DNA from 4 places in the Desulfobaculum xiamenense genome. Region 3 is predicted to be linked to each of the others. Evidence: predicted binding sites of a transcription regulator. Region 3 holds the regulator's gene; each other region holds the start of a gene.
What was found. Region 3 encodes sigma-54, which starts transcription at its own class of promoters, with help from an activator protein. Its sites were predicted from a motif close to CTGGCACGGNNNNTGCTT; they were not measured.
Positions count from the first base shown of each region.

Region 1: flgB (flagellar basal body rod protein FlgB) is a predicted target of sigma-54. The motif match lies at 3,170-3,187, and genes of this name have one in related genera.
Region 2: GGQ74_RS10020 (flavocytochrome c) is a predicted target of sigma-54. The motif match lies at 3,088-3,105, and genes of this name have one in related genera.
Region 4: GGQ74_RS14110 (glycyl radical protein) is a predicted target of sigma-54. The motif match lies at 3,303-3,320, and genes of this name have one in related genera.

Region 1 covers NZ_JAATJA010000004.1:113,337-120,515, forward strand. The annotation lists gene hflX (GTPase HflX) at 1-1,299, opposite strand, end outside; gene GGQ74_RS14535 (IMP cyclohydrolase) at 1,548-2,147, opposite strand; gene GGQ74_RS14540 (tetratricopeptide repeat protein) at 2,380-2,943, opposite strand; gene flgB (flagellar basal body rod protein FlgB) at 3,274-3,684, shown strand; gene flgC (flagellar basal body rod protein FlgC) at 3,691-4,128, shown strand; gene fliE (flagellar hook-basal body complex protein FliE) at 4,304-4,585, shown strand; gene fliF (flagellar basal-body MS-ring/collar protein FliF) at 4,618-6,228, shown strand; gene fliG (flagellar motor switch protein FliG) at 6,228-7,179, shown strand, end outside.
Region 2 covers NZ_JAATJA010000002.1:466,712-473,890, reverse strand. The annotation lists gene GGQ74_RS10025 (HAL/PAL/TAL family ammonia-lyase) at 1-1,302, opposite strand, end outside; gene GGQ74_RS10020 (flavocytochrome c) at 1,416-3,002, opposite strand; gene GGQ74_RS10015 (sigma-54-dependent Fis family transcriptional regulator) at 3,232-4,755, shown strand; gene GGQ74_RS10010 (phosphoglycerate mutase family protein) at 4,794-5,381, shown strand; gene GGQ74_RS10005 (hypothetical protein) at 5,749-5,976, opposite strand; tRNA gene GGQ74_RS10000 (tRNA-Ala) at 6,212-6,287, opposite strand; gene GGQ74_RS09995 (PFL family protein) at 6,751-7,179, opposite strand, start outside.
Region 3 covers NZ_JAATJA010000001.1:385,892-393,070, reverse strand. The annotation lists gene GGQ74_RS01805 (PTS sugar transporter subunit IIC) at 1-181, opposite strand, end outside; gene GGQ74_RS01800 (PTS sugar transporter subunit IIB) at 258-728, opposite strand; gene GGQ74_RS01795 (PTS sugar transporter subunit IIA) at 732-1,166, opposite strand; gene rapZ (RNase adapter RapZ) at 1,217-2,116, opposite strand; gene GGQ74_RS01785 (PTS sugar transporter subunit IIA) at 2,120-2,569, opposite strand; gene hpf (ribosome hibernation-promoting factor, HPF/YfiA family) at 2,566-3,105, opposite strand; gene rpoN (RNA polymerase factor sigma-54) at 3,204-4,658, opposite strand; gene lptB (LPS export ABC transporter ATP-binding protein) at 4,887-5,609, opposite strand; gene GGQ74_RS01765 (LptA/OstA family protein) at 5,611-6,111, opposite strand; gene lptC (LPS export ABC transporter periplasmic protein LptC) at 6,108-6,680, opposite strand; gene GGQ74_RS01755 (KdsC family phosphatase) at 6,677-7,179, opposite strand, start outside.
Region 4 covers NZ_JAATJA010000004.1:11,902-19,080, forward strand. The annotation lists gene GGQ74_RS14095 (DUF4125 family protein) at 203-757, shown strand; gene GGQ74_RS14100 (sulfite exporter TauE/SafE family protein) at 782-1,516, shown strand; gene GGQ74_RS14105 (sigma-54 interaction domain-containing protein) at 1,589-3,049, opposite strand; gene GGQ74_RS14110 (glycyl radical protein) at 3,396-5,855, shown strand; gene GGQ74_RS14115 (glycyl-radical enzyme activating protein) at 5,995-6,888, shown strand; gene GGQ74_RS16595 (hypothetical protein) at 7,055-7,179, shown strand, end outside.

The DNA of each region.
Region 1 (7,179 bases), on a different contig from region 3:
CAGGAGCACGTCGGCGGCTTCCAACTCTTCGAGGGTAGCCCGGAAGGCCTCCTTCAGTTCGTCGGGAAGCTGGCGGATGAAGCCCACGGTGTCGGTGATGATGATCTCGCGCTCCTCGGGGAAGCGCAGCCTGCGGGTGGTGGGGTCCAGCGTGGCGAAGAGTTTGTCCTCGGCCAGCACGGTGCTGCTGGTGAGGGTGTTGAGCAGGGTGGATTTGCCAGCGTTGGTGTAGCCCACCAGCGCTACCACGGGCAGCCCGGCCTTGGCGCGGCGGGTGCGCGTGGCCTTGCGGCGCTTGCGAAGCTCCGTGAGGTCCTTCTTGATGCGGGTGATGCGCTCGCGCACGCGGCGGCGGTCCACTTCGAGCTTCGTCTCGCCGGGTCCGCGTCCGCCGATGCCGCCCATGAGCCTGTCCATCGCCCGGTTCTTTCCCACCAGCCGGGGCAAGGTGTACTGCAACTGGGCCAGCTCCACCTGCAGCTTGCCGGAGCGCGAGGTGGCGTGCTGGGCGAAGATGTCGAGGATGAGCTGCGTGCGGTCGAGGATGCGGCGTTCGGTGATGTCGGCGAGGTTTCGCATCTGGGCCGTGGTAAGTTCCTGATCGAAGATGATCACGCCCGCGTTTTCCTGAAGGGCCATGACCTCAAGCTCGGCGAGCTTGCCCTTGCCGAGGATGGTCTTGGGATTCATGACGCGTACGCGCTGGATCATGGTGCCGCCCACGTCCACGCCCGCCGTGGACGCGAGGTCCGCCAGTTCGCGAAGGGAGATTTCCTGCGCGGCGCGGGCCTCGGTGGATACGCTGACGAGCATGGCCCTGTCGCGGCGTCCGCCGGATTGCGTCGAGCCGGATGCGGCTGCGCCCGCGCGACCCATCTCGTCCTCCAGCGCCTCGATGCGCGAGAGGTAGTTGGTGGTGACGCGGTGGTAGGGCGTGGGGCCGGTGATGTCGTAGGCGCGGCCTTCGGGATTGGGCGGCAGGAGCGTGGCCTCGTGCACGTCGCGCGGGGAGCCCATGTCGTCCACGGTGAGGGCCGTGACGGCGTCGAGCCGCAGGAAGACCATGTCCATGAGGTCTTCCTCGGTGAGCGCCTCGTCCGTGAGGTGGGTGTGCAGCAGGCGCAGCCCGCGCAGCCTGCCGGGGCTGCGGCGTTCGCCGGAAATGTCGGGGATGAAGATGCCGCCCGGTTCGCCGACGATGACCATGGACGGCTTGCCCTGACGGTCGATGAGCACGCCGATCTGGCGGCCGATGCCGCGCGAGAGCACCGCGAGTTCGCGGGCCTGGTCGTTGGTCATGCCGCCCTCGTGGGGGTAGCGGCGCTGGTAGAGGCGGGCGACGGCCTTGAGCTGGCTGGGCTTGAGACTCTGGGTGTTGCCGAGGACTTTCGAGGCTATGGCGGTTCTCCTTGCGGCGGCGGACGCCGTCTGTGCTTTTCGGAAGATATATGCCCGCCATTGGAAGCAGGCAACATGTTCCGGCAGGGGACGCGCGCGGAGAACCCCGCGGCCGCGTCGGCGACCGCGGGGGAATCGTCGAAGCTGGCCTATGCCTCGTGGGATTCGAGGTAGTCGGCGATCATTCCGTCGTAGCGGTTGGTCTGGCGGAAGGTGAGGGCGGCCATGTCCTTGCGCAGGGCGAGGGGGGCCTTCATGCCGTTGGCTTCCAGCTCTTCGCGGATGCGCGCGTAGTGCTGCGGACCGGGGGCCACGAGGACGGAGTGGAAGTTCTTGGCGCTGGCGCGCAGCATGCAGGGACCGCCGATGTCGATCTGCTCGACGGCGGCCTTGAGGTCCAGCCCGCGGGCGGCGGCCTCGGCGAAGTTGTAGAGATTGACGCACACGAGATCGAAGGGCGCGAGGTCGAGCTTCGCGAGGGTCTCCATGTGCTCGGGGTTGTCCTTGTCGGCGAGGATGCCGGCGTGGATGTGGGGGTGCAGGGTCTTGACCCTGCCGTTCATGATTTCGGGGAAGCCGGTCACCTCACTGACGGAGGCCACACGAAGGCCAGCGTCGAGGAGCATTTTCCGGGTTCCGCCGGTAGAGAAGAGTTCCACGCCGTTCTCGGAGAGAAAGCGTGCGAAATCGACCAGTCCCGTCTTGTCGGTCACGCTCAGGATGGCGCGCCGAATGGACACAAGCTCCATGTCGAAACCTCGCTTCTGGGGGTTTGGGTTCGGGAGGGCTGTGCCAGAAAACGGGGGTTTAGGCAAGGCGAGCGGGCGTCCCCTTCGCGCACGACGAGATGCCCGGCCCCCGGCCCGGCGCGAATCGCGCCGGAGCCGGGAAACCAGGCAGGGGAGGGGAGATCATTGCGTCATCGGCAGCCGCGCGACGGATGGCCGGGAGGGATCCGAAGCCCGCGCCGCGCCGGAGCCGTTATGACCTGAGCTGTTCGAGCAGCTCGCGCGCCGCCTCGTGCGAGGGGTCGTTGGCGAGAATCTGCTCCAGATGCGCCATGGCCTCGTCGGTCCTGCCGAGGCAGGACAGGCAGCCCGCCAGAGAGTATCTGACGTCGTGCTTGAGCGGGGAGATGGCGAGAAAGTTTTCCATGTGGGGCAGGGTTTCCTCGATGCGGCCGAGGGTGTGCCCCAGCTGGACCATCATGAACACGGCGATGAGGTTTTCGGGGTTGCGCTCCAGCGCGCCCGCGAAGTGCCCGAAGGCCTCCTCGTGCCTGCCCAGTTCCATTTCCACGAGACCCATGCCCGCCAGCGACTTGTCGTCGGCATCGATGGACGCGGCCTTCGTGTAGAGTTGAAGGGCGTCATCGAGGTCGCCGCGCTGTACGGCGATGGTGGCAAGCCCGAGATAGGGATCGGGATGCACGCCATTACAGGTGACGGCCTTGCTGTAATACTCGTGGGCCTTTTCCAGATCGCCCATGAAGAGATAGCACTCTCCAAGTTCCTTGTTGATCTCGTAATCAAGATGGCTGCTCATCTCATTCCCCTCCTCTGGGAATTCCGGGAACCGTTCCCGGCACGAAAACACGATGCGCTCCGGCCGTTGGTCCGGCCGATCGGTGCGGCACATATGACCGCCCGCCCATCGTCATGCAATGCGTGTGCCACGGTGTGGGCGCAAGGGCATGGCGCGGGGGCGGCGTTGGTTTGTTTTCGCGGTAGGCTGGGGGGTTATGGGCGGGTGCGCCGTGGCGGCGAGGCGGTTGGCACAGGCGTTGCTTTATCCCCTGTGCGCACCGGGGCGGGGTCGGAACCCCGACGGGCGCACCGCGGCGCGATGCAGCGGGAAATGCAGGAGGAACGTGGGATGAAGAGCCTTTTCGGATCGCATATCAACCTTACCGCAAAGGTACTGGACATGCGGCTCATGCGTCAAAATGTCGTCATGAGCAACCTGTCCAACATCACGACCCCGAACTACAAGGTCCAGCGTCTGGAATTCGAGAAGGATTTGCAGGCGGCCCTCGACCTCGACGCCCGGGGCAAGATGACGCGCACGCAGGCCGACCACATCCCGCATGTTTTCGAGGCGGGGCAGTTCGGCCCCGATCTCGCCTCGAACCTGAAGCACCGCGTGATTCACGGCGAGGACAACGTGGACCTCGACAAGGAAATGTCCATCATGGCCAAGAACAGCCTTGCCTACAACGCGTTGACCACCGTCATTAAGAAGAATTTCGAGGGGATGACCAACATCATCTCCGAAGGAGGGCGATAGACCATGATGGATTTCATGACCGCACTCGACATCGCCGCGTCCGGACTGTCCACCGAACGCACGAGCATGAACATCACGTCCATGAACCTCGCCAACGCCAAGACCACCCGCACGCCGGAGGGCGGTCCCTACCGCCGCCGCGCAGTGGTCCGCGCCACGGCCGACGTGGATTCCCCCTTCTCCAAGGTGATGCAGGACTCCATGAGCCGCGAGCTGAAAGGCTCCCGCGTGCTGGGCATCGCCGAGGACTCCCGTCCCATGAAGCGCGTCTTCGAGCCGGGACACCCCGATGCCGACCCGCAGGGCTACGTGTCCTACCCGGACATCAACGTCGTCGAGGAAATGACGAACATGCTGACGGCATCGCGCGCCTACGAGGCCGGGGTGACCTCCATCCAGTCCATCAAGGGCATGTACTCCAAGGCCCTTGAGATAGGCCGCTAGGCGAAGGGGGAGATTCATCATGGTCGATATCCGTAGCGCAGCGCTTTCCGCATACCGCACCGCCATGCAGAGCGGCAGCATCAACGGCGTGGGCGGCGTGAAGCCGCTGTCGAAGGCTTCCCCCGCGTCGTCGAGCTTCGCCCGCGCGGTGGACACCGAGGTCCGCCGTCAGCGCATGGACGATCCTATCGCCACGGCCCGCGCCGAGGAGACCGCCAAGCATTTCATGAAGGTCCAGAAGCCCTTCACCGAGACGGTCACCGACTCCCTGCATAAGGTCAACGAGCTCGACGCCGTCAAGACGTCCATGATTGAGGAGTTCGCCTCGGGACGCTCGCAGAATGTGCATGAGCTGATGATCAGCCTCCAGAAGGCGGGCCTTGCCATGCGCATGACCTCCGCCGTGCGCAACAAGGTGCTGGAGGCCTACAAGGAACTTTCGCGGATGCAGTTCTAGCCGCATCCTGACACGTCATCCACGGAGCGACCATGCCCCCGTTTCTGAACGACACACTCGACAGGGCCAAATCCTTCTGGGGAAGGACCACCGTCTCCCAGCGCGTCCTCATCGCCGGGCTGACGGTGACGGTCATCGTCACCTTCTTCCTGCTTATCTTCTGGCTCAACCAGCCCGACTACCGCGTGCTGTACTCGCGCCTGTATCCCGAGGACGCGTCCAGCGTGGTGCAGATGCTCCAGAAGGAAGGCGTGAAGTACAAGCTCGGCGAGAACGGCTCCACCATCATGGTCCCCGCCGATCAGGTCTACGACCTGCGGCTCAAGGTCGCTGGCGAGGGCAAGATCCACGGGCAGGGCATCGGCTTCGAGATTTTCGACGAGGTCAAGGTCGGCCAGACGGACTTCGTGCAGCGCATCAACTACCAGCGCGCCCTGCAGGGCGAACTGGCGCGCACCATCAGCGAGTTCCCACAGGTGGAGCGCGCACGCGTGCATCTGGTCCTGCCGCAGAAGACGCTGTTCCTCGAAGAGAAGTCCGAGCCGTCGGCCTCCGTGGTGATCAAGCTCAAGCAGGGCGAGAAGCTCACCCCCGAGGAAGTCAACGGCATCGTCAATCTGGTGTCCATGGCCGTGGAAGGCCTCTCGACGGAACGCATCACCGTGGCCGACACCAAGGGCGAGATCATCTATTCCCCCAAGGAGTCGTCCGACTCCCTCTCCACCACGCAGCTCGAACAGAAGAACAGCGTGGAGCACGCCCTTGAGCTGCGCATCGAGGAGATGCTGTCTCCGCTGTACGGTCCCGGCCGTGTCATCGCCAAGGTCAACGCCGATCTGGACTTCAGCCGGAAAACGACGCACAAGGAGGAATACGACCCCGAGAGCGCCGTCATCCGCAGCGAACAGCGCAGCGAGGAAACCCAGCAGGGTGCCGCCAACCTCCAGTCCGGCGTTGCCGAACCGAATTTCCGTGGCGACGGCCCGGGCGGCGCGGTCTCCAACCAGCAGGCCACCCGCGAGACCAGAACCACCAACTACGAAATCAACAAGATCGAGCAGGAGATCGTCTCCCCCATCGGCGAGCTGGACCGGCTGACCGTGGCCGTCATCGTCGATGGCGTGTACACCGACGTGCTCGACGCCGATGGCAAGACCACTGGCGAATTCTCCTTTGCCCCGCGCGATGCGCAGGAACTGGCGCGCATCCGTCAGCTCGTTTCCAATGCCGTGGGACTGGACGAGGTGCGCGGCGATACCATAGAGGTATCGAGCATCTCCTTTGGCGGACCGGAACAGGAAATCAGGGCCGACCTCGCGCAGATCATCCTTGAATACGTGCAGCGGCTGGGCAAGCCGTTCCTCAACGGACTGCTGATCTTCCTGTTCCTCGTACTCGTGGTGAGGCCCGTGGTCATGGCCCTCATTCGGCCCAAGACCGAGGTCGAGGGCGTGGAGGGCATCGCCGGACTGCCCGAGGGCGAGGGCCGCATCGCCCTTTCCGAGGGCGAGGAAGAGGAGGAGCTGGAGGCGCTGCGCAAGCTCGATGACATTCGCGCCCACGCCCTGCAACTTTCCGAGCAGAACATGGACGGCGCGATGGCCATCATCAAGACCTGGCTCAAAGAGGAGGCCACCACGTAATGAGCCTTTCCGGACCGCACAAGACAGCCATCCTGCTGCTGGCCATGGGCGAGAAGTTCACCTCCGAGGTGTTCAAGCGGCTCGATCGCACCGAGATCGCCCAGATTTCCAAGGCCATGGTGGAGATGGAGACCATACCCAAGGAGCAGGTGGAAGAGGTGCTTCGCGAGTACCACCACCAGCTCATCCTCAACGCCGAGATGCTCATGGGCGGTCCCGACACCGTCAAGAAGCTGCTCATGAAGAACCTCGACTCCGAGACCGCCAAGTACATCCTCGACGCGCTCGATCTCGACACCGGCCCGGCTCCGTTCCGCGAACTGGAGAACGTCAGCCCGCGCATCCTGTCGCAGATTCTGCGCAACGAGCATCCGCAGACGCTGGCCCTCATCCTCGGCCACCTGCACCCGGATCAGGCCGCCGACCTGTTGCAGGCGCTGCCCGCCGGTGTGCGGCCCGAGATTCTCATGCGTCTGGCCCGGCTGGAGGCCGTGGCCGAGGAAATGCTCCTCGAAGTGGACAAGGTGCTCCAGAGTCAGCTCATCGCCATGGGCGGCAAGGAAGGCAAGAAGGTCGGCGGCGTGCAGGCCGTGGCCGAAATCCTCAACGCCGTGGACCGCGCCACCGAGGAAGAGGTCCTTTCCGAGATCGAGGAGGAATCCTCGCAGATGGCCGAGGACATCCGCAACCTCATGTTCGTGTTCGAGGACATTCGCGCGCTGGACGACCGCTCCATCCGCGAACTGCTCAAGGAGGTCTCCAACGAGGACCTGACCAAGGCCCTCAAGGGGTCTACCGAGGATCTTCAGGAAAAGTTCTTCAAGAACCTGTCGGAACGCGCCGCCACCATGATTCGAGAGGATCTCGAAATCATGGGCCCGGTGCGCCTGTCCGAGGTCGAAAGCTCGCAGCAGAACATCGTCAAGATCGTTCGCAGGCTGGAGAGCGAGG
Region 2 (7,179 bases), on a different contig from region 3:
GGCAAGGAAGCGCGAGAGGTGCGTGAAGTGCGGATCGCTCAGGCGCAGGGTGCGCATGACGGCGTTGCGCGACACGTGGGCCAACGCCACGGACAGGTTCTGGGCCTTGAGCACCACGGGCAGCGGCTCGAAGTTGGAGGTCGGGAAGATGGCGCCCTTCACGTATCCGGCGTCGAGGTAGTACTTGGCCAGCTGGGCCGGGGTGTCCTTGGCGGGCACGACGTCCACCACGACGGCGGGGTTGTCGTCGGAGGAGTTGAGCTGCACGGCCAGCTTGGTCTTCACGTCGGCAAGGGCCTCCATGGCCGCGCCGAGGGTGTAGGTGGTGGTGCGGTAGGACAGCGGGTCCTGCAGGGCACGGCCGTCCATGGGGGTCCACAGGTAGCTGCCCTCAAGCTCGGCACGCACGGCCTTGGAGGCGGCGGCGAAGCAGGTGAAGGGGCGCACGTCGTTCACCGGCTGGATGAAGGGGGCCACGTTGCCGTTGAGACCTTCGAGGGACAGGCCGAAAACCGTGGTGGCCACGGAGAGGAAGCGCTCGGCGTCGGACACGGCGAAGACGGTCTTGGCCATGGCCGGGGCGTTGGTGCTCAGGATGGACAGAGCGTCCTTGCCGAAGGCGTCAAGGCGCTTGAGACCGGCCTTCTTCAGGGCGTCCGCGCCGGAGATGCGCTTGCCCTTGTAGTCGGCCTGCCACTCGCCCATCATCACCAGTCCAATGTGGGGGGCCAGCGTAATGTCGCACTCGCCCACTGTGCCGCGGGAGGGAACAACGGGGGTCACGCCCTTGTTCAGGAAGTCGCGGTACAGCTCGGCCACGTGGACCTGTGCGCCGGTGCGGCCGCTCAAGAGAGTGTTCAGACGGATGACCATGGTGGCGCGGACCATCTCCGGCTCCATGTCCGGGCCAACACCGGCGCTATGGGCGCGCAGGGCGTTGACGTTGAACTGGCGGGACAGGTCCATGACCTCGGGGGTCAGGGTCTTGCGGCCGTCGGCGGCGGTGTGGAAGATGGCCTTGTCCTTGTTGAGGCCCACGCCCACGGTCAGGCCGTAGACGGGACGTCCCTCGGCCGCGAAGGCCATGAGCAGCTCGTGGCTTTTGGCGCACAGGTCAAGGGCGGCGGGGTCGATGGCGACGTCGGCGCGGCCCTCGGCGATCTCGACAACCTGTTCGATGGTGAGGTCCTGACCGTTCAGGGTCACGACCTTCTGACCGGCCCATGCGACACAGGCCAGGCACTGCATGGCGACGAGGCAGACAAGGCCTGCCGCGAGTCGGCGTGCAATTGCGAATTTCATGGCTGATTCCTCCGATGCTTCTCTTCTGATTGTTTGCCTGATGTTGCGTTCGAGCCGTCGGCCGACATGCCTGCGGCACATCCCTCGCCGCCCGCCCGAACGCGAAAAATCGTCTACGCCTTGTGCAAGGCCGCGTTGCGGCCGGCGATGCGTCCGATGACCAGCGTCTCGGCCACGGCGCAACTGCCCAGACGGCTCGCCCCGTGCGGGCCGCCGGTCACCTCGCCTGCGGCGTACAGCCCGGCGATGGGCAGCCCCGTGCGCATGTGCATGACCTCGGCCTCGGTGCTGATCTCCACGCCACCCATGGTGTAGTGGACCTTGGGCCAGCAGCGCACCGCGTAATAGGGGCCCTTGCCAAGGGGAATGGCGCGGCCCATGGGCTTGCCGAAGCGGGTGTCCGTTCCGGTGCGCACGCCCTCGTCATACAGGGCCACTTCCTCGGCGAGGCCTGCGGCGGGCATGCCGAAATGCGCGGCCAGCGCCTCAAGGGTGTCGAACTGCCACGCCACGCCGAATTCGAGACACTTCTCCAGCGTCTGGGCGCGGCTTGCGCCCTCGGCGGTGCAGAAGACCACAGGATACACCGGATTGCCCTGCTCGTCCTTGCGGGCGAGGATGGCCTCGGCGCGTTCCTTGCGGTCGCCAAGCTCGTTGACGAAGCGCTTGCCGGTGCGCACGTCGACCATGATGCCGTTGGGAAAGCCCGCGATGGTGTTGAACTGCGAGACCATGCCGAAACCGGCCTCATCCGGGGACGACCACGGACCGAGCTGGATCAGGTTGATCTGCACCGGGGCAGCGCCCACGGCGAACATGGCCTGCAAGCCCTCGGCGGTTGCGCCCGGCTGGTTGGTGCTATCCACCTTCTCGTCAAGCTTGGGGTCCTGCATCATGCGAAAACGGCGATCCTGCGAGAACCCGCCGGAACACATGACCACGCCACGGCGGGCGCGGAAACGGCGCAGTTCGCCGGAGTTCTCCTTGGGGAAATCGTAACGGTCACGCACCACGATGCCCATCACGCCACCGTCCTCGTCGAGCACGAAGTCTTCGAGCTTGCAGCGGTTGCGGAAGGCCACGCCCATGCGCGCGGCACTGGCACGCAGCGGACGCACGATGCCCGCGCCGGAGCTGATGGTGGCCTGCAACGTGCGCGGCACGCTGTGACCGCCAAAATGCTGCAAAAACGGCTTGTATTCGACACCATGCTCAAGGGTGAACTCATAGGCGGGGCGCGTTCCGGCGGCCACGATCTTCAACAGGCCCATATGGTTCAGGCCGCGACCGGCCTTGAGCATGTCCTGCACCATGAGTTCCACGGAATCCTTCACGCCCTCCTTCTCCTGAAGGGGGGACCCGGCCACGGCGAACGCGCCGCCGTTGATGGCGGAGTTGCCGCCGTACACGGGCATCTTCTCGACGACCAGCACCTCCGCCCCGGCCTTGCGGGCCTCAATGGCCGCGGCCATTCCGGCGAATCCGCTGCCGACGACGATGACGTCATACTCCTTGTCCCATGCGCCGAGCGGCGTGCGGGATTTCTCCACGGGCTGGTCCTTGTCCTCGTTTCCCGTCGCGCAGCCCTGCAGCATGCCCGCGGCAAGGCCGCCGGCCAGAATCGCCCCGGCGCGCAGCACGTCCCGGCGGGAGCGCTTCTCGCCCCGGCCTGCGGTGCGGTTCGTTTCGGTTTCCTTCATATCGGCAGAAAGCTCCTTGCTTGCGAAATGCTCGCATCGTCCCTCGACGACGCCCTTGCCCACCCCATGGCGGACACCCCGTCCTTGGCAGGAAACGTGCCAGCATTCACAATCAATGATTCCGATATGTTACTGTCGCATGTGCGCCGAATCGCGATATTTCGCGCTTGACCATCGCGATATTTCGCACTAACCGCGACATTTCGCACATCACGCGAGGAGGCGGACAATGGACCCACGAGATTTCTTTCACCACGCCACGCTGCGCATCTGCGGCAGTCTGGACATCGACAAGGCGCTCTACGACTGCTGGAGCTTCCTACGCTCGACCATCCCGGCCGACGGCATGTACATCAATCTGTACATGCCCGAACGCCGGGCCATACGCTTCATCGCCCGCGCCGACGCCGCCGGGCCGGAAATCATGGATGCGCAGGTCTGCATCACGCCGGACATGTGCGCCACGCTCGAAAGCCCCAACCGCCCCCGCGTGCGCATCATCGGCGACATCCGTACCGACCCGGTGACCCATCGCGTGGCGCGCTCCATCGTCGATGACGACTCCTCCGTCATCCTGCTGCGGCTCATGATCGACAACCGCCATCTCGGCGTGGTGGGCATGCACGCCCACGGCCGCCACCGCTACACGCAGGAGCACGCAGACCTCCTCGGCATGCTGCACGAGCCCTTCGCCATTGCCACGGCAAACGCACTGCGCCACCGTAGCCTGCTCGACACCAACTCCCGCCTCTCCCGCGAGAACCGCCAGTTGCGCGAACAGCTCGGCAGTTCGTCGCGCTGCTCGACCATCATCGGCATCGATAGCGGCCTGCGCGACGTGATGACCCGCGTGACGCAAGTCGCCCCGCTCTCAAGCACGGTGCTGCTCCTCGGTGAGACGGGTGTCGGCAAGGAGGTCGTCGCCTGCGCCGTACACGAGAGCTCGCCGCGCAAAAACGGTCCCTTCGTCAAGGTCAACTGCGGAGCCATCCCCGAATCGCTCATGGATTCCGAGCTGTTCGGCCACGAAAAGGGCGCCTTCACCGGCGCGGACGCGAGCAAGAAAGGTGTGTTCGAACAGGCCCACGGCGGCACGCTGTTCCTCGACGAAATCGGCGAATTGCCGCTGGCGGTGCAGGTGCGCCTGCTGCGGGTACTCCAGACGCACACACTGGTCCGCGTGGGCGGCCAGACCCCGCGCGAGGTGGACATCCGCATCATCGCGGCCACGCACCGCGACCTCGCGACCATGGTCCGCGAAGGCAACTTCCGCGAGGACCTCTGGTTCCGACTGAACGTCTTTCCCATCACCATCCCGACCCTGCGCGAACGGCGCGACGACATTCCGGAACTCGCCGCATGGTTCGCCGCGCGCGCAGCCCGCAGGCTCGGCACGGGATCGCTGCCCGAAATCCCCTGTGACGAAATGGCACGGCTCAAGGCCTACCATTGGCCCGGCAACGTCCGGGAACTCGAAAATTGCGTGGAGCGCGCCATCATCCTCTCCGGCGGCAGGGTTCTGCGCTTCGACTGGCTGAGCTGCCCGCCCCACGAGCACCTCCCGGCCGAGCACCCCGTCGCCCACGCAGACCAGACCCTCGACGAAGCCATGCGCAGGCATATCGAAGCCACCATCGACGCCGCTGGAGGCAAAATCCACGGCCCCGGCGGCGCTGCGGAACGCCTCGGCGTCAACCCGAGCACCCTGCGCAGCAAAATGAATAAACTCGGCATCCAATACGGCCGACACTAACCGCCCTCACCCTGCAACCAGCCCGCACGGAGCACATCATGACCGACTTCGCCGCCATCGCCGAGCGCAACCAGACTCGCGCCCGGCACATCATCGAGGACACGAACATCCTGCGCATCTGGGAATCCCTCGGCATCACGGCCAACCTCGTTGGCTCGCTCAGGACCGGCCTGCTCTACGATCACCTCGACATCGACTTCCACATTTATTCCGAACCCTTCGTGCTGGCCGACAGCTTCGCCGCCATGGCCCGGCTGGCCGAAAACAGCCGCATCCGGCGCATCCAGTACGCCAACCTACTCGATACCGACGAAAAATGCCTCGAATGGCACGCATGGTACATGGACGACGACCAGCGGGAGTGGCAGATCGACATGATCCACATCCTCAATGACTCGCCCTTCGCCGGATACTTCGAGCGCGTGGCCGACCGCATCCGCGAAGCCCTCACCCCCGCGACGCGCGAGGCCATCCTCGCCATCAAGGCCGGCCTCGATCCCGCCAAAAGGCCGTGCAGCATCGCCATCTATCAGGCCGTCATCCGCGACGGCGTCGCCGACTGCGAGGCCTTCCGCCACTGGGCCAAGACCCACCCGACCGACGGCATCATCGAGTGGATGCCCTGACGGGTGGCCTCCGGTGACAGGGTTGGGGAGGAGAGAGGCCTCCGGCGGCCGGGCTCTGCCCGGACCCGGTCAAGGGGGTGACCCCCTTGACAATCCTCACTAGGGCTTCGTCGTGTAAAGCCGAACGGCGCGCCAAGGGCAGACGGCCCATCGCATGTCGGGGTTCCAAGGGGCCAGCGGCCCCTTGGCCGGCGGAGCCTACGTCTTGCATGTGGCAATGAACGATACGGCCGAGCACTGCGCTCGCGAAAGGGGCACCCCCCGTCAACGAACGATACGACAGGCACAGCCCTCCAAACGCAAAAGGGGCCTGCGCATGAATGCGCAGGCCCCTTTTGCGTTTACGGAGCGCGGTCGAATAAGCCGTCTATTCGCAGAAGATGTCCAGCAGGCCGAAAACGACGCAGCAGGCAACCATCTGGTTCAGGAGAGCGGGCATGTTGATGACGCAACGGCGACCGAAACGCTTGGGCGGAGTAGCGATGAAGGAGTAGCAGTACGAGGATGCTTCGCCCTTGCGCCGCAGCACGAACGGGGGAAACAGAATCATGTAGATCATAACCAGAGTGCCGAGAAAAAGGACTGCGTCCTGCACGGTCTACCAACCTTCCTATCCGTTGAATGTTCCCAAAAGCACAAGCCGGTCACCAAAAGTGGGCGTGACACGGCCCTCCCCGGCCGACCCGGGGATTACACCTCGCTCCACCTGCGCGGGATGACACGGATTTTTGATCTCCAACCCTTTGAGAAAAACGTCACGAAGACGACAGGGGGAAATCAGGGGAAAAAATAAGCGCCAAGCGTATGCTTGGCGCAAAAAGCCTTATGAGTGGTGGAGCTGGGGAGAATCGAACTCCCGACCTCTTGAATGCCATTCAAGCGCTCTCCCAACTGAGCTACAGCCCCACTCGGCGGAAACAGAAACTGACCGAACAGCCCGTTTTTGTCAACCGAAAACTTGAATTTTTTCGATGTGCCCCCGCGAAAGTGCAGGCGGGGCCGCTTGCGCGGGCCGCTGCGCCCCGCGTAGCGCCCCCGCGCTGTGGCCAACCGTATCGTTCGATGACGGGTGCAAGCCGTAGGCTCCGCCGGCCAAGGGGCCGCTGGCCCCTTGGAACCCCGATGAGGCGATGGACGTGGTCACTGATGGCTCACGTTTCGGCTTTTATTCAACAATTCCAATATATAATGATTCTCAAGGGAATTATTCCCTTGAGCGGGGTCCGGGGCAGAGCCCCGGCCGCCGGAGGCATTTTTCCTTCTCACCTCACCCGGCCGCCGGAGGCATTTCACCTTCTCGCCTCCCCTCGCCTTCGTCCCGTCGCACACGAAAACGGGACCGCCGTTTCCGACGGTCCCGTTCGGGGAATCAGTTCTTCATCTGATGGATGGGTGCGGGGATGCGTCCGCCGAGGGAGATAAAGTCCTCGCTGCCGGACATGTGCGGCAGGCGCATGATGGTGGCCTCGCCGAGCAGGCCGCCCCACGAGACGGTGTCTCCGGCCTTCTTGCCTGGGACGGGGATGATGCGGGCGGCGGTGGTCTTGGAATTGATCATGCCGATGGCCATTTCGTCGGCGATGATGGCCGAGATGGTCGATGCGGGCGTGTCACCGGGGATGGGCACCATGTCGAGGCCCACAGAGCACACGCAGGTCATTGCTTCGAGCTTTTCGATAGACAGCGCGCCGCTGGCTGCGGCCTCGGCGATGTTCAGATCCTCGGACACGGGGATGAACGCGCCGGACAGACCACCCACGTGGGAGCTGGCGAAGGCTCCACCCTTCTTGACCGCGTC
Region 3 (7,179 bases):
GCATCAGCGCCGCAAGGTTGGATGCGGCGGCATTGGGCGGGATGAAGGTCCCCGCGGGAATGAGATCGAGCCAAAAGAGTTCGAAGACGGCGGAGACGGACAAGGCCAGCGAAACATCCCCCGTCACCAGTCCCCACACAAGCCCCTGAACGAGCGGGCGTTCAAGGATGCCGACGTTTATCGCGAAGCGGGACAGGGACAGGAGGACAAAAAAAAACCGACAGCCGCGACAGCGACGATGGTCATCAGAGGAGATTCTACCATGTGCGCCTCACCTGAATGGGTTCGCTGGGCACGCAACGGAAGTCGAGCTCGATTCCGGAAGAGGAGAAGAACCCGAGACACGTCCGATCAGTATCCGACAGCGCCACATGGGCGCAAATCTGCTCCTTGCCCGGCCCGTAGTGCAGGTTGCCGAGATTCAAAACAGGAAAAGCCAGCCCGGCCTCGTAGGCCCGCCGGGCATCGGCACAACTGGCGAACAGGACCAGCGCATCCGGGTCCGCACCCTTGCCGAAGGTATCCGCAACAAAGCCGGATGCGTCGGCGACGGAGACGAAACGCTTCTCAATGCCATGCGGAATGGCCAGCCCCATGATCTCCTGCCGGAGCGCGTCGTCCACAAGTTCGTCATTGGCGACGATAATCCAGCGGCTCTTCGTGAACGGCAGCCACGTTTCGATTATCTGCCCATGAACGAGCCGGTTGTCGACGCGCACCCAGAACATGCCCTATGCCTCCGCGACCTTTCGTCGCAGGATTTCGCCCGCAACGACGATTCCCTGACAGCCCGCATTGGAGGCCTCGCTGGCCAACTTCTTGAGATCCATGGACCGGGTGCCCAGCACCTTGAGCAGCATGGGCAGGTTCACGCCGGTGATGACTTCAAGGGGACCGGTTCCCAGAAGCGACAGGCTCAGGTTCGTCGGAGTGCCGCCGAACATGTCCGTCAGGATAAGCACGCCCGCACCGGTGTCGGTCCGCTGGACGGCCTCTCGAAGATTCTTGAGAATCTCGTCCATCTCCTGGGCGACGTCCACACCGATGGCCTCACAGGCCTTCTGCGGGCCGAGGATAACCTCGGCAGCCTTAAGCAGATGGGTGCCGTAATCGGTATGCGTGACGATAATGACGCCGACGTTCTTTGTCTTCTTGTCCGTGTTCATGTTCCTGCTGGGAGTGTGTGCGGGACCGGACGGCCCGGTTCTGCGGTGCTCTAATCCAAATCGAGATGCCTGTGTTCCAGAAAGACTGCATAGTCCGACTCGCGCAAGGAGTCAAAGACAGCCTCAGCCACGGCCACGGAGCGATGCCGCCCGCCGGTGCAGCCGATGGCCACAGTCAGCCGATAGCGGCCCTCCCGCGCGTAGCACGGCAGGACATAATGCAGGAATTCCAATTGCTTTTCCAGATATTCCCGCCCCGCTGGCGAGCCAAGGACGAAATCGGCCACGGCCTTGTCGCGCCCCGTAAATGGCCGAAGCGCCTTCTCGAAGTACGGATTCGGCAGAAACCGCAGATCGAAAACGAGGTCCGCATCCGTGGGAACGCCGTGCTTGAACCCGAAGGTGACGAGATAGACATGCAGGCCGTAGCGCTTGTCCTGCAGAAAATTCCACTTTTCTTGCAAGGTGCGGCGCAGGTCATGGATGGAATAGTCGGAGGTGTCGACCACGATCTCCGCAACATCACGCACGGGAAACAGAAGCGCCCGCTCTTCCACAAGCGCCCGATCAAGGCCGATGCCCTGCTCCAGCGGATGGGGACGGCGCGTCGCCGCGTAACGCCTGCGCAGAACCTCTTCCGAGGCTTCCACGAAGACCACTCGCGGTTCGACGCCGCTATTGCGCATGGTGGCAAGCGCCCCGGTCCATTTCTCGCGAAAGTCGGAGTGGCGGACATCGAGGCCCAGCGTGAGACCACGGTGATAGACCTCGCGCTGGCGCTGGAAAAGGTCCACGAGTTCGGGGATGAGATTCGGCGGCAATCCATCCACCGTAACGAATCCGAGGTCCTCGAAAACCTTAAGAGCCGTCGATTTCCCCGCACCGGACAGGCCGGAGAGGATGATCACCGGGAAGCTGTTTTCCGCTCCGGATGCATCACGGCCCAACATGGCTCACGCTCCCTCAAGTAGCTTGGCCAATCCCTCGCGCCCCTCGGCACAAAGGAAGGCCTTGCGAAATGCGTCATCCTTGAGCATACGCGAAATGTGGGCGAGGATGCGCAGATGCATTCCGGCCACCTTCTCTGGCGCGAGCACGAGGAAGAAGATGTGGCAGGGGCGGAAATCCAGCGCATCGAATTCCACACCCTCGGCGGAGCGCCCGACCACGAGGACGATGTCCTCCAGCGCGTCGAGCTTGCCGTGGGGGATGGCGATGCCCTCGCCGATGCCGGTGGTGCCGAGCGCCTCGCGCTCCAAGAGCACCTTGTGCGCGGCCTCCACATCGATTTCCGGCCGCCTTTCAGCCACGGCTGCCACAAGTTCGGCCAGGACCCGAGATTTGGTCCTGGCCGAAAGTTCAGGCAAAATCAGTTCGTTATCCAGGAAATCACCCAGCTTCATTCGTACATCCCGGGATCAATGAGACCATAGTCTCCCGTCTTGCGGCGGTAGATCACGTTGACCCGCTCGGTTTCGGCGTTGAGGAAAACGAGAAATTCGTAATTGAGGGTATCGAGCTGCATGGCAGCCTCGTCCACCAGCATGGGCTTGGGCTTGTAGGTCTGCGCCTCGACAATGGTCGCCTCGCGTCCGGCTTCGCCTTCTTCGAAGCTGATGACTTCGTCGCGGACGGTGCCACGGGAACGACGACGGTCCTTGCCCTTTTCGCGGAGCTTGCGGACCTGCGACGTCATCTTGTCGTACACGAGGTCGATGGAGGAGTACATGTCCTCGGACTCCTCCACGGCGGACATGTTCATGTTGTCACCGGAAAGCGTGACCTCGGCGATATGGCGGAACTTCTCCACCCCGAGATTTATCTTCAGCTCCGTATTGCCGGTGTTGGCATACTTGATCAGCTTTTCGAAGCGCTTTTGCGCGTACTTCCTCAGATGATCCGACGGTTCGAAATTCTTGAACGTCAAGCTGATGTTCATCGACGATCCTCCTTGTGATGCTGTTGGATCGATATCACTCCGTAATTTGGAGTGTACGTGCATTCAGCCCGAAAATAAAGAGTTCCGTCACGCCACCTCTAGAAAATCTCCTTGCGTTTCGAAGAGGAGAGTATGCCGAGCGCGCCGCGATACTTGGCAACGGTTCTTCTGGCAATGTTGACCTGAAGCCGTTCCTTCAGAATTTCCGCGATGCGCTCGTCCGACAGTGGATGGTGGGGGTCCTCCTCACCTATCAGGCTCTTGATCTGCGCCTTGACGCTCTCGGAGCCGACCTGACTTCCGTCGTCCAGCCCAAGGGCGCTGTTGAAGAAGAACTTCAGTTCGAACAGGCCGTGCGGCGTCGCCACATACTTGCTGGTGGTGATGCGGCTGATGGTGGATTCGTGCATCTCGATGTCGTCGGCCACATCCTTGAGAATGAGCGGCCGAAGACTGGTCACGCCGTTCTCGAAGAAGCCGCGCTGGAAGCGCACGATGCTCTCCATGACCTTATAGAGCGTGCGCTGACGCTGATAGAGGCTCTTCATCAGCCACTGTGCGGAGCGCAACCGCTCGTGGACGTAGTCCTTTTCCGGTGCGCCGCGGCCGCTCTTGAGGGAATCGAGATAGAAATCGTTGAGCGTGAGGCGAGGAAGACCGTCCTCGTTGAGCACGATGATGAAATCGTCCTCGTACTTGTAGACGTAGACGTCCGGGCTCACGTACTGCGGCTCGCTGCTGCCGTAGGCGGCACCGGGCATTGGATCGAGGGATTGGATGAGATCGAGATACTCGCGAAGTTCCTCCATCGAGATGCGGAACTTGCGGGCAAGCGGCTTATAGCGCTTGGTTTCGAGATCTTCGAGGTGCTCGCTGACGAGTTCGATGAGGATGGGGTCCTCGTAGCCGTAGGACTCGATCTGGACGAGCAGACACTCGCGCGGGTCACGCGCGGCAACGCCGACTGGATCGAAATTCTGAATGCGACGCAGCACCACCTCGACCTCTTCGGAAGTACACCCGGCGTCGGCGGCAATTTCCTCGGCGGTAGCCTGCAAATAGCCCTGCGAGCCGATGTTGCCGATGATGACCTCGCCGATGTCCATCTGGCGGGGCGTCATGTCCGACAGCCGGAGCTGCCACTCAAGGTGGCCCTCCAGCGAGGGCTTGGACGACAGCCGGGCCTCGAAGGACATCCCCTCCTCGGGGATTTCGGCCTCGCGGGCGGCGGAATTGCGGGATGTGCTCGAAAACTCGCCGAGGTAATTTTCCCAGTCCGCGCCCTGAACGGCGTCGTTCTCGCGAACGCCCTCGTCCATGACCTCGGCCGTCTGCGCAGCCTCTACGGCGCGGGCATTTTCCTCGGCCTCGGCCTTCTCCTGAGCCTGTTCGGGAACGGCCTCCTCGAGAAGCGGGTTTTCGAGGAGTTCCTGCTGGACCATATCAACCAGTTCAAACCGGGAAAGCTGCAGCAGTTTGATGGCCTGCTGCAACTGCGGGGTCATGACCAGTTGCTGGGAAAGCTTGAGCTGTTGTCTGAGTTCGAGTGCCATCGGGGCTGTTCGTCTTCTTGCGAAATGTTGGCGGTTGGGATTCCGGCGAACGGGGCACGGTCAAACATGTGTCTGAACCAACGAAAATGCCCGTCGCTCAAGGTGAAATCCATGCGGCATGAGAATGTTTTCTCAACCGCATTTGCAACATGCCACATCCGGAACAAGCTTGCAACCGAGGATGGCAAGGATTTTGAATATCGAAATTGATATAGTGATTTCGGGATGTTAGAGACTGAAGCTCTCTCCCAGATACACCCGGCGGGCCTTCGGATCGGCACAAATTTCATCCGGAGTGCCACTCAGGATGATTCGTCCCTCGTAGACGAGATAGGCTCTGTCGCAGATTCTCAACGTCTCTCGAACGTTGTGATCGGAAATGAGTACTCCGATACCTTTTTCACGAAGTCCGCTCACGATGCCCTGAATATCATCCACGGCGATGGGGTCGATGCCCGCGAAGGGCTCGTCGAGCAGCATGAACTTGGGATTGAGGATGAGGGCACGGGCGATCTCCAGCCGACGGCGCTCGCCGCCCGAAAGATGCATGGCCTTCTGGTCCGAAAGTCGGGTGATGCCCAGTTCGTCCAGAAGCTGATCCGCCCTCGCCTGCTGGGTTGCGCGGTCGAGACCGCTCTGCTCCAGCACGATCTCCAGATTCTGCCGCACGGTGAGCTTCTTGAACACCGAGCTTTCCTGCGGGAGGTAGCTCATGCCCAGCCGCGCCCGCTCGTGCAGGGGCAGCATGGTGATCTCCTCGTCGTCCAGCCGGACTGAGCCGCCTGTCGGCTTCACGATGCCCGCCAGCATGTAGAACGTGGTGGTCTTGCCCGCGCCGTTGGGGCCGAGCAGGCCGACCACTTCGCCCTGCGCGACGTTGACGCCGATGTCGTGCACGACCTTTCGCTGGCCGTACACCTTGCACAGATCGGAAGCGGAAATGACGGACATGCTACTTTCCCGCCTCGGCACCGGGGGTGAAGAATATGGCTTCCACGGGCTTGTCGCCGCCCTCGACCTCGCTGCGGTTGTCCTTGAGCCACAGGCGGATGACCTTACCGGAGATGCTGTTGTCGCCATCGGCGAGGCGCGGGTCTCCGCTGAGGGTCAAAAGGCCCTTGGCGGCATCGTACACGGCCTTGGCGCACTGGCCCTTCTTGCCCTCGCGCTCAAGGCGCACATTGCCGGTGGCCTCGATACGGGAGATGGTGCCCGGCTGCCCCTGCTTCGCGGAGGCGTCGAGGCGCACGGTCATAACGTCCGCCCATATCTTCATGTCGGGGCGCACCACCAACACGTCGCCACGGAAGACGACGGTCCGGCCGTCCTGATCGTAGACGGTCTTCTGAGAGGTGATCTTCGTCGGAACGGACGTGGACTGCGCGACCGCAAGAGGTGCGGTCATAAGCGTGGCGGCGATGGCGAACGCGGCGATACGGGGGAAGGTCTTCACGGCTTGTCCTCCATGGTCGGCTCCGCATGGCCCGTCAGTTCGGCCCGGACGCCGCCGGTGGCTGTAATCACATTGGTATCGAGATCGAAAACGACTTCCGGCGCGTCGAGAGCAAGCCCTCCGCGCACGATGCGGACGTCCTCGCGCAGGTGGATGGATCGCTTCTGCTCGCTGTATTCGAGGCGTCCGGCGTGCACTGTGGTGTCACCGGAGACGATGACCACGTCGGGCCAGAGCTGGGCGTTGCCGCTGCTCTGATCCACGGTTCCGCTCGCGGACGTGACCGTCACGGAATCATGGTCGGCGCGCTCCCACTCGATGCGCGGGGAACGGACGCTGACCACGCCGTCCTCCTGCTGATATTCGGCACCCTCGGCCTTGAGCGTCCAGCGCGAACCGTCGCCGGAACTGCGCGTCAACTCCACCCCCTGCATGGACATGTCCACCGGGGGTGCGGTGATGACGTCGTCGCCGTCCGGCCCGCCGCTGCCGATCCACACGAGATACGCCGCGCCCAAAATGGCAATCAACGAAACCGTGATGACAAGGACGAGACGCGAACGGTTCATCGGATTTTCCATTCCTCCCAGAGGATGCCCAGCTTGTCCTGCGCTTCGAGGATGAAGCGGATGCACTCGCGTACGGCACCATGTCCGCCGGGAACGGTGGACACCCACGCGGCCATGTCGCGAATCTCGGGCTGGGCGTTACACACGGCCATGGGCAGACCAACGCTGCGCAAAGGCCCGGCGTCAACCCAGTCGTCGCCAAGATAGGCGACCTGCGACATCTGCACGCCATGGGCGTCGCAAATCTGTTGCAGCAGGGGAATCTTGGCCGTGTGTCCAGCGTGGTAGTCCTTGATGCCGAGTTCGCGCACGCGCTTCTCCACAGCCTTGGACTTCAGTCCGGTGATGACGGCCACGACGAGACCGGCGGCCTGGGCGAGCTTGATGCCCAGCCCATCCTGCACGTTGAAGCGCTTGGAGACATCTCCCGCCGCGTCGTAGTACAGCCCGCCATCGGTGAGCACACCGTCCACGTCGAGCACGAGCACCCGCACCTGAC
Region 4 (7,179 bases), on a different contig from region 3:
ATTCCCGAGGGGCAATCTCCCGGAAACGGCACCGGCCTTGCACGGGCGCCGCTCGTTATTCTTTTCATAAAGGGTGCCGGTTTCGTCGGCGCGGTCCAGAGGATGGCATTCGTTAGCGATTGCGGATGGTTGTCATCTGGGATTCGGACGAGCAACGAGCGGACGCCCTGATCGTGCAAACGCTATCGGAGAGGAAGACGCTATGACTGAAGAACGCCGCGAGGCTCTTGTTGAGGACATTATTGAACGTGAACTGCGCATGTTTCTGGCCGTGAAAACTCGCGGCGGAAAGTCGCTGTGCCAGGAGCGGCCCGAGTCCTTCCGTATCATGCGGGAGATGACGCACGGCGTGCTGTCCGAGGCCGTTCTGGAGTCCTATCTCGGCGATCTCGTGCGTGCCGAGGAGGCCGGGCGCAACTTCATGACTGAGAAGTACGCGCTCATGGACGACCTCATTCCCGCCATCAACACCGACCCGCGCATCCGCGTGATTGTCGAGGCCGAGGCCGACTGGCGCGACGAGGTGTCCGCGCAGTTCCCGAGAACGGTCCAGCGCGATGGCCGCGAGAGCTTCTGCCTGTATCTGCGCTGCGAATTGCAGACCTATTCCCCGGCGACGCTCACGGCGTACGCCGCCCTTGTTGATGCCGCGCGGAACGAGGGACGAAACCTCGTGCGTGAACGTTATGAAATTCTCATGCGCAAGCTCGGCTACGGCTCCCTCGAAGCCTGCGAAGCGCAGTTGGCGGCGCACTAGCCGCCAAGGCGGGGAGCCCTTCACATGCCCGATTCCGTATCCATACTGGTTTTCTGTGCGTGGCTCGTCGGTGGCTTCGTCTCCGGCGTCAGCGGCATTGGCGGCGCGATGGTCGCCGTGCCCGTGGCCGCCACGGTCATTCCGATGCACGAACTGATTCCGTTGAGCTGCATTCTCAACGTGGTCATGGACGGCTGCATCGCTTGCATGCATTTCAGGCATTGCAAGGTCTCCGCCCTGTGGCCCATGCTGGTCGGCTCCCTGCCCGGAGCCGTCATCGGCCTGTTCATCCTCAAGTTCGTGTCCGGAGCCGTGCTGCAGGGGGCGGTTGGCGCGCTGCTCCTGTACTATGTCTACTGGCAGCATACCTTCCGCGTCACGCAGGTCCATGCGGAGTCGTGGGGCAAGGGTGGAGCCGCGGGCTTTGGTGCCGGGCTCCTCGGAACGGCCATTTCTTTTGACGGTCCCCCCGTTGGGGCCTACGGCCTGTACATGGGCTGGAATCCCCGCGTGTTTCTGGGGACGCTTGGTGTGTTCTTCATCATCCGCGGAACCATGACCTGCGTGCTGCAGGCCGGGGCCGGGCTGTACACGCCGGACGTCCTGCACTACGCGCTCTACGGCGTGCCCGCCACCATGATCGGAACGCTCTGCGCGTTTCCGGTCGTCCGCCACATCAACGTCGCCACGTTCAGGCGTGTGCTCATGGCGGTCATCGTCATGGCCGGTCTGGTGTGCCTCGGACGCTCCTTCCTGTAAGAGTTCCCACGCGCGCCGTGCCGTCCCGATGGGGCGGCGCGGCGCGATCATCCGGGGGCGCGTCGCCCCTGCCTAATCTTCGTCCTTGATGTCGAGCTGTTTCATCTTGTAGCGCAGGCCCGCGCCGGTGATTTCCATGATGCGCGCCGCCTTGGCCACGTTGCCGCCGGTGACGCGCAGCACGTTGCGGATGCACTGTGCCTCGTATTCCTGAAGGCAGGTCTTGAGCGGCACCACGCTGCTGCGTTTGACGTCGGCGTAGTCGTAGTAGTCGCGCTGGAGGGTGTCCTCGTTCGGTCTGGTTGGCGTGGGCAGGGAGGGGTGGGTGTCGCTGCGCATCTCCATGGAAGCGCACGCCTCGCGGAAGTGGCGGGGTAGTCCCTCCATTTCGATGGACAAGCGTCCGCCGAGCAGGGCGAGGCTGCCTTCGACCACATGGAGCAGTTCGCGGATGTTTCCCGGCCAGTCGTAGTCCTGAAACATCTGCATGACGTCGGCCTCGATGTCGATGCTCGATGCGAGGGGGCGCAACTGCGAGCGGTCGATGAAGGTGCGCGTGAGCAGGGGGATGTCCTGCCTGCGGCTTCGCAGCGCGGGCACGGAGATGCCGACCACGGCGAGGCGGTAGAACAGGTCGCGGCGTAGGAGGCCTTCTTCCACGGCCTTCAGTGGGTCCTCGTTGAGGATGCTGATGATGCGCACGTCCACCGGGATTTCCGTGTGGGAGCCGATGCGTCGTACACGCTTTTCCTGAAGCACGCGCAGAAGCTTGGCCTGAAGGCCCATCGGCATGGAGTTCAGTTCGTCCAGCAGCATGGTGCCGCCGTCGGCCTCCTCGAAGAGGCCGGGCTTGTCTCCCGCGTCGGTGTATGCGCCCTTGGCCGTACCGAAGAGGATGCCCTCCAGCAGGTTTTCTGGGATGGCCGCGCAGTTCACTGGGATGAGCGGCTGATCGCGGCGTTCGCCGCCCGCATGGATGGCCTGCGCGAAGAGCTCCTTGCCCGTGCCGCTCTCGCCCCAGATCATGACCGGCGACGAGGTCTGCGCTGCGGTGCGGGCCTCGCGGATGACGTCGAGCAGGGTCGGGTCTTCTCCGATGAGGCTGTCGAAGGTGTAGAACTCGTAGCTGGTCTTGCCCTTGGGCGGTGCGGCCTTGGGCTGGCGGCGCTTGCGCGCCACCAGCGACGTGGTGCCTGTCCAGATGGTGAAGGCGATGACGCCGTCCTTCTTTCCGTGGTCGAAGAGGGGGAAGAAGTCGGTGACGGTGCTGGCCAGATAATTGTTGGTCGTCTTGTAGAAATAGGACTTCTTGAGAAGCGGCTCGCTCTTCTGGAGGCACTCGATGGTGGGGATGCACTCCAGCTCGTGGGGGACATAGAGGCTGGTGATGTGCTGGCCCACCACGGGCACGCGGTGGAAGCCGTCCACGCGGCGTTGGATGTCGTTCATGTACTCGCAGATGCCGTCGGCATCCACCACGGCCACGCCGATGCACATGTCGTCCCAGATGGCGGTCATGGAGGGCGTTAACACGCTCTCCCTGTTGACGTTCAAAAATTTCTTTCTGTCAAAACGCAATTTTCACAACCTCTGGGAAATGGGTGCTGGCAAGGTGAATGGCCGAGTGCGTTCCTGCCTGGCGAACCGCAAAATAAAAAATATTTTGGAAAAGGAAAGAAATTTTTCGAAATCAAAATTTTTTCCAGGGCGCCACGAGTAGGGCATGTTCGCAAGAAAGTGGCGTAATTCCATGGTGTTGGTTCATTTTTCGATCGTGATTTTTGGTCTGGCATGGCCCGTGCAAGTTATAAAAATAACAAGCGAGCGAACATCGTTTAAAACTTCTTCTGGGAAAATTTCGAACGAACAGGAGACCGAGATGACCAATACTTCTTGCGAAAACACCTGCTGCTGCGACAACGCCGCCGCGACCCCCAAGGGCTACGGCATCAACTGGGATACCGCCGAAGCGCGCGTCAAGGAGCTCAAGGACTTCCTCATGTCTGCTCCGCAGATCATGGATCCTGAGCGCCTGCAGTGCATGGAAGAGGTTTATGACGAGTTCGCGGGCGAACCCGTCTTCTACATCCGCGCCAAGCTTTTCGAGCGCGTTCTGACCAAGAAGAAGATCTTCCTCGACGGCAACCCCCTCGTGGGTACCCTGACCGGCGTGCGCGCCGGCGTGTACGCCTACCCCGAGTGGAACGTCGCCTGGATCAAGGAAGAGATGCAGATGGCCAAGATGGCCTCCCTCGGCGAGATGAAGATTCCTCAGGAGACTCAGGATCTTCTGGAGAAGACCTACAAGCGCTGGAAGGGCTGCACCTGCATCGACCTGAACGACAAGATGTTCAAGGACAAGTACGGCTTCAATCCCAAGCCGTTTGCCAAGGCCGGCATGTACTACGAGAACGTCAGCGTGGCCAGCGGCTCCGGCATCGCCGACTACCCGCTCGTCCTGAACAAGGGCCTGCGCTGGCTCATCGACGACGTGAAGGAGCGCTTCCGCAACTGCCCCACCACGCTGGCCAACAAGGAAAAGCATGACCTCTACCGCGCCATGATCGTCGCGATGGAAGCCGTCATCACCCATTCTCACCGCTACGCAGAGCTGGCCGAGAAGACCGCCGCCGAGGAGACCGATCCCAAGGCCAAGGCCGAGCTGCTCGAGATCGCCGAGATCTGCCGCCGCGTACCTGAATTTCCGGCCCGCAACTTCCGCGAGGCCATTCAGTCCTTCTGGTTCATCCACCTCGCCATCGAGGTCGAGCAGATGGCCTGCGCCACCTCGCCCGGCCGCTACGGCCAGTACATGTACCCCTTCTACAAGAAGGACATCGAGGAAGGCAATCTGACCCGCGAGCAGGTGCTCACGCTGCTCAAGTTCCAGTGGATCAAGCACCTTGAGCTTGGCGAGTACCAGGGCGCTTCCTACGCCATGACCCTGTCCGGCCACACCGGCCAGACCATCACCATCGGCGGCGTGGACGCCAACGGCAACGACGCCAGCACCGAACTGGAAGAGCTGCTGCTCGAGACCCAGACCACGATGAAGAACATTCAGCCCACGCTGACCCTGCTCTATCATCCCAAGATGAAGGATTCCTACCTTCAGAAGGTTGTGGAGTGCGTCCGCGGCGGCTCCGGCCAGCCCCAGATCCTCAACAACAACGTGGTCATCCAGCGTACGCTCGCCCGCTTTGCCCAGTACGAGGATGGCATCACCCTCGAAGACGCCCGCAACTGCGGCAACTACGGCTGCGTGTCCACCGGCGTCTGCGGCAAGGGTAGCTTCATCACGCAGGAAGACCAGCCCTGCCTCGCCAAGGTCATTGAGCTGATGCTCAACAACGGCAAGTGCCCCGTGACCAAGAAGCAGGTGGGTGTGGAGACCGGCGACCCGCGCGAGTTCAAGACCTTTGACGAGCTCTACGAGGCCACCAAGAAGCAGCTGGACCACCTCTTCAGCATGTCCCGCAAGCACTCCGACCTGAGCCAGATGGCCCGCGTCCAGGTGGTTCCGAGCATCTTCCGCTCCGCCATGTACGACGGCTGCATCGAGAAGGGCATCTGCGAGGAGGCCGGTGGTACCCGCTACCCGCAGGTCAACCCCATCATGACCGCCGGTATCGACGCCGCCAACTCCCTGCTGGCCATCAAGCATCTGGTGTTCGACACCAAGAAGCTGACCATGGAGCAGCTGCTTGAGGCCCTCAAGGCCAACTTCGAGGGCTACGAGGACATCCGCAAGATGTGCTTCGAGGCTCCCAAGCACGGCAACGATTACCCCGAAGTGGAAGGACTCGTGCAGCAGTTCTACCGCGACGTGGACGCCATCCATCACGCTCAGGGCCCGGACTGCTTCGGCTACCGCACCCCGCTGGATGCGTACTCCCTGTCGTACCACAACTACTTCGGTTCGCTCATGGGCGCGCTGCCCACCGGCCGCAAGGCTGGCACGGCACTGACCGACGGTAGCGTCTCCGCCATGCCCGGTTCCGACCATGAAGGCATCACCGCCCTCATCAAGTCCGGTGCGGAAGCCATCGACACCGTCCGCTACGGCGCGAACCACTTCAACGTGAAGGTGAACCCGCAGGTGCTGGAAGGCCCGGCCGGCGCACGTACCCTGATCTCCCTGATCAAGACCTACTGCGACTTCGGCGGCTCCCACATCCAGTTCAACTGCGTCAGCTCCGAGACTCTGAAGGACGCGCAGGCCAACCCGCAGGAATACCCCGATCTGGTCGTCCGCGTGGCAGGCTTCAGCGCCTACTTCACCCGCCTCGACAAGGGCGTGCAGAACGAGATCATCAAGCGTACCGAGTACAAGAACTAGCGATTGAACAGGCCGCGGGGCGGGAAACGTATCACGTGCCCCTCCCGTCCCGCACCTCCTCATATCCCTCGCTTCCCGCGGGGACGCCCATGGTCCCCGCGGGAGCACCCCTCAAAAAGACATATCTGCGGAGCAAACGATGAGTCAGGGAATGATCTACAATATCCAGCGCATGTCCATCCATGACGGCCCGGGTCTGCGGACCACGGTGTTCCTCAAGGGCTGTCCCCTGCGCTGTCTGTGGTGCAGCAATCCGGAATCCCAGAAGACCACGCCGCAGATGATGTATTTCGAGAACATGTGCACCGGCTGCGGCACCTGTATGGACGTGTGCCCCAACGGCGCAGTGGTGCCCGTGGACGGAAAGTTCGGCCGCGACATCGAGAAGTGTACCGATTGCGGCCTGTGCGCCAAGTCCTGCCCCTCCAAGGCCCGTGAGATGTCCGGTCGGATCATGACCGTGGACGAGGTGATGGAGATCGTGCGCAAGGACATGCTGTTCTACGAGAATTCGGGCGGCGGCGTGACCTTCGGCGGCGGCGAGCCCACCTCCGGCGGCCAGTTCTTCCTCGACATGCTTCAGGCCGCGCACGACGCTGGCCTCCATGTGACCGTGGACACCTGCGGCTTCTGCCCCGAGGAGCGCTTCGACAAGACCCTCGAGCTCGCGGACCTTTTCCTGTTCGATTGCAAGCACATGGATCCCGAGGCGCACAAGCTGCTCACCGGGCAGGACAACACCATAATTTTGCGCAACATGCGCGCGGCCTTGAATTCCGGAAAGGAAGTGCGTATTCGCATGCCGCTCATGCCCGGCATGAACGACTCCGATGAGAATATCGCCGCCATGGCCGCATTTTTCGCTGAGTTCGGTCGCAACGAGATCGAAGTCATGCCGTGCCACGCCTTCGGGCGGAACAAGTACGTGGCGCTGGGCAAGCCGCTTCCGGCCGTCTCCCAGTATGCGCCCGAAGAGTTGAAGGTCGTTTGGGACCGATTTGCCAAGCACGGGCTCACTCCCGTCTTGGTGTAACAATAACCAGTCTAGAGGTTTGATCATGTTTACCCTTACCATCCCCGAAGAGATGCTGGAGAAGCTCCGCACCATGCTCGAGGACGAGGACGAGGACACCTGCGTCCGCCTGCGCGAGTACAAAGTCGGCGGCGGTTGACACGCCAAAATCGTGCTCGGTCTGGGCATGGACGAATTCGATGAGGACGAGGACGCGCGCATTGAGGTGGACGGCATGCCGTTCATCGCGGAGAAGGACTACCTTGAGAAGTACGGAACCGCTTTCGCGCTTTCCTTCGGCGAGAACAATGA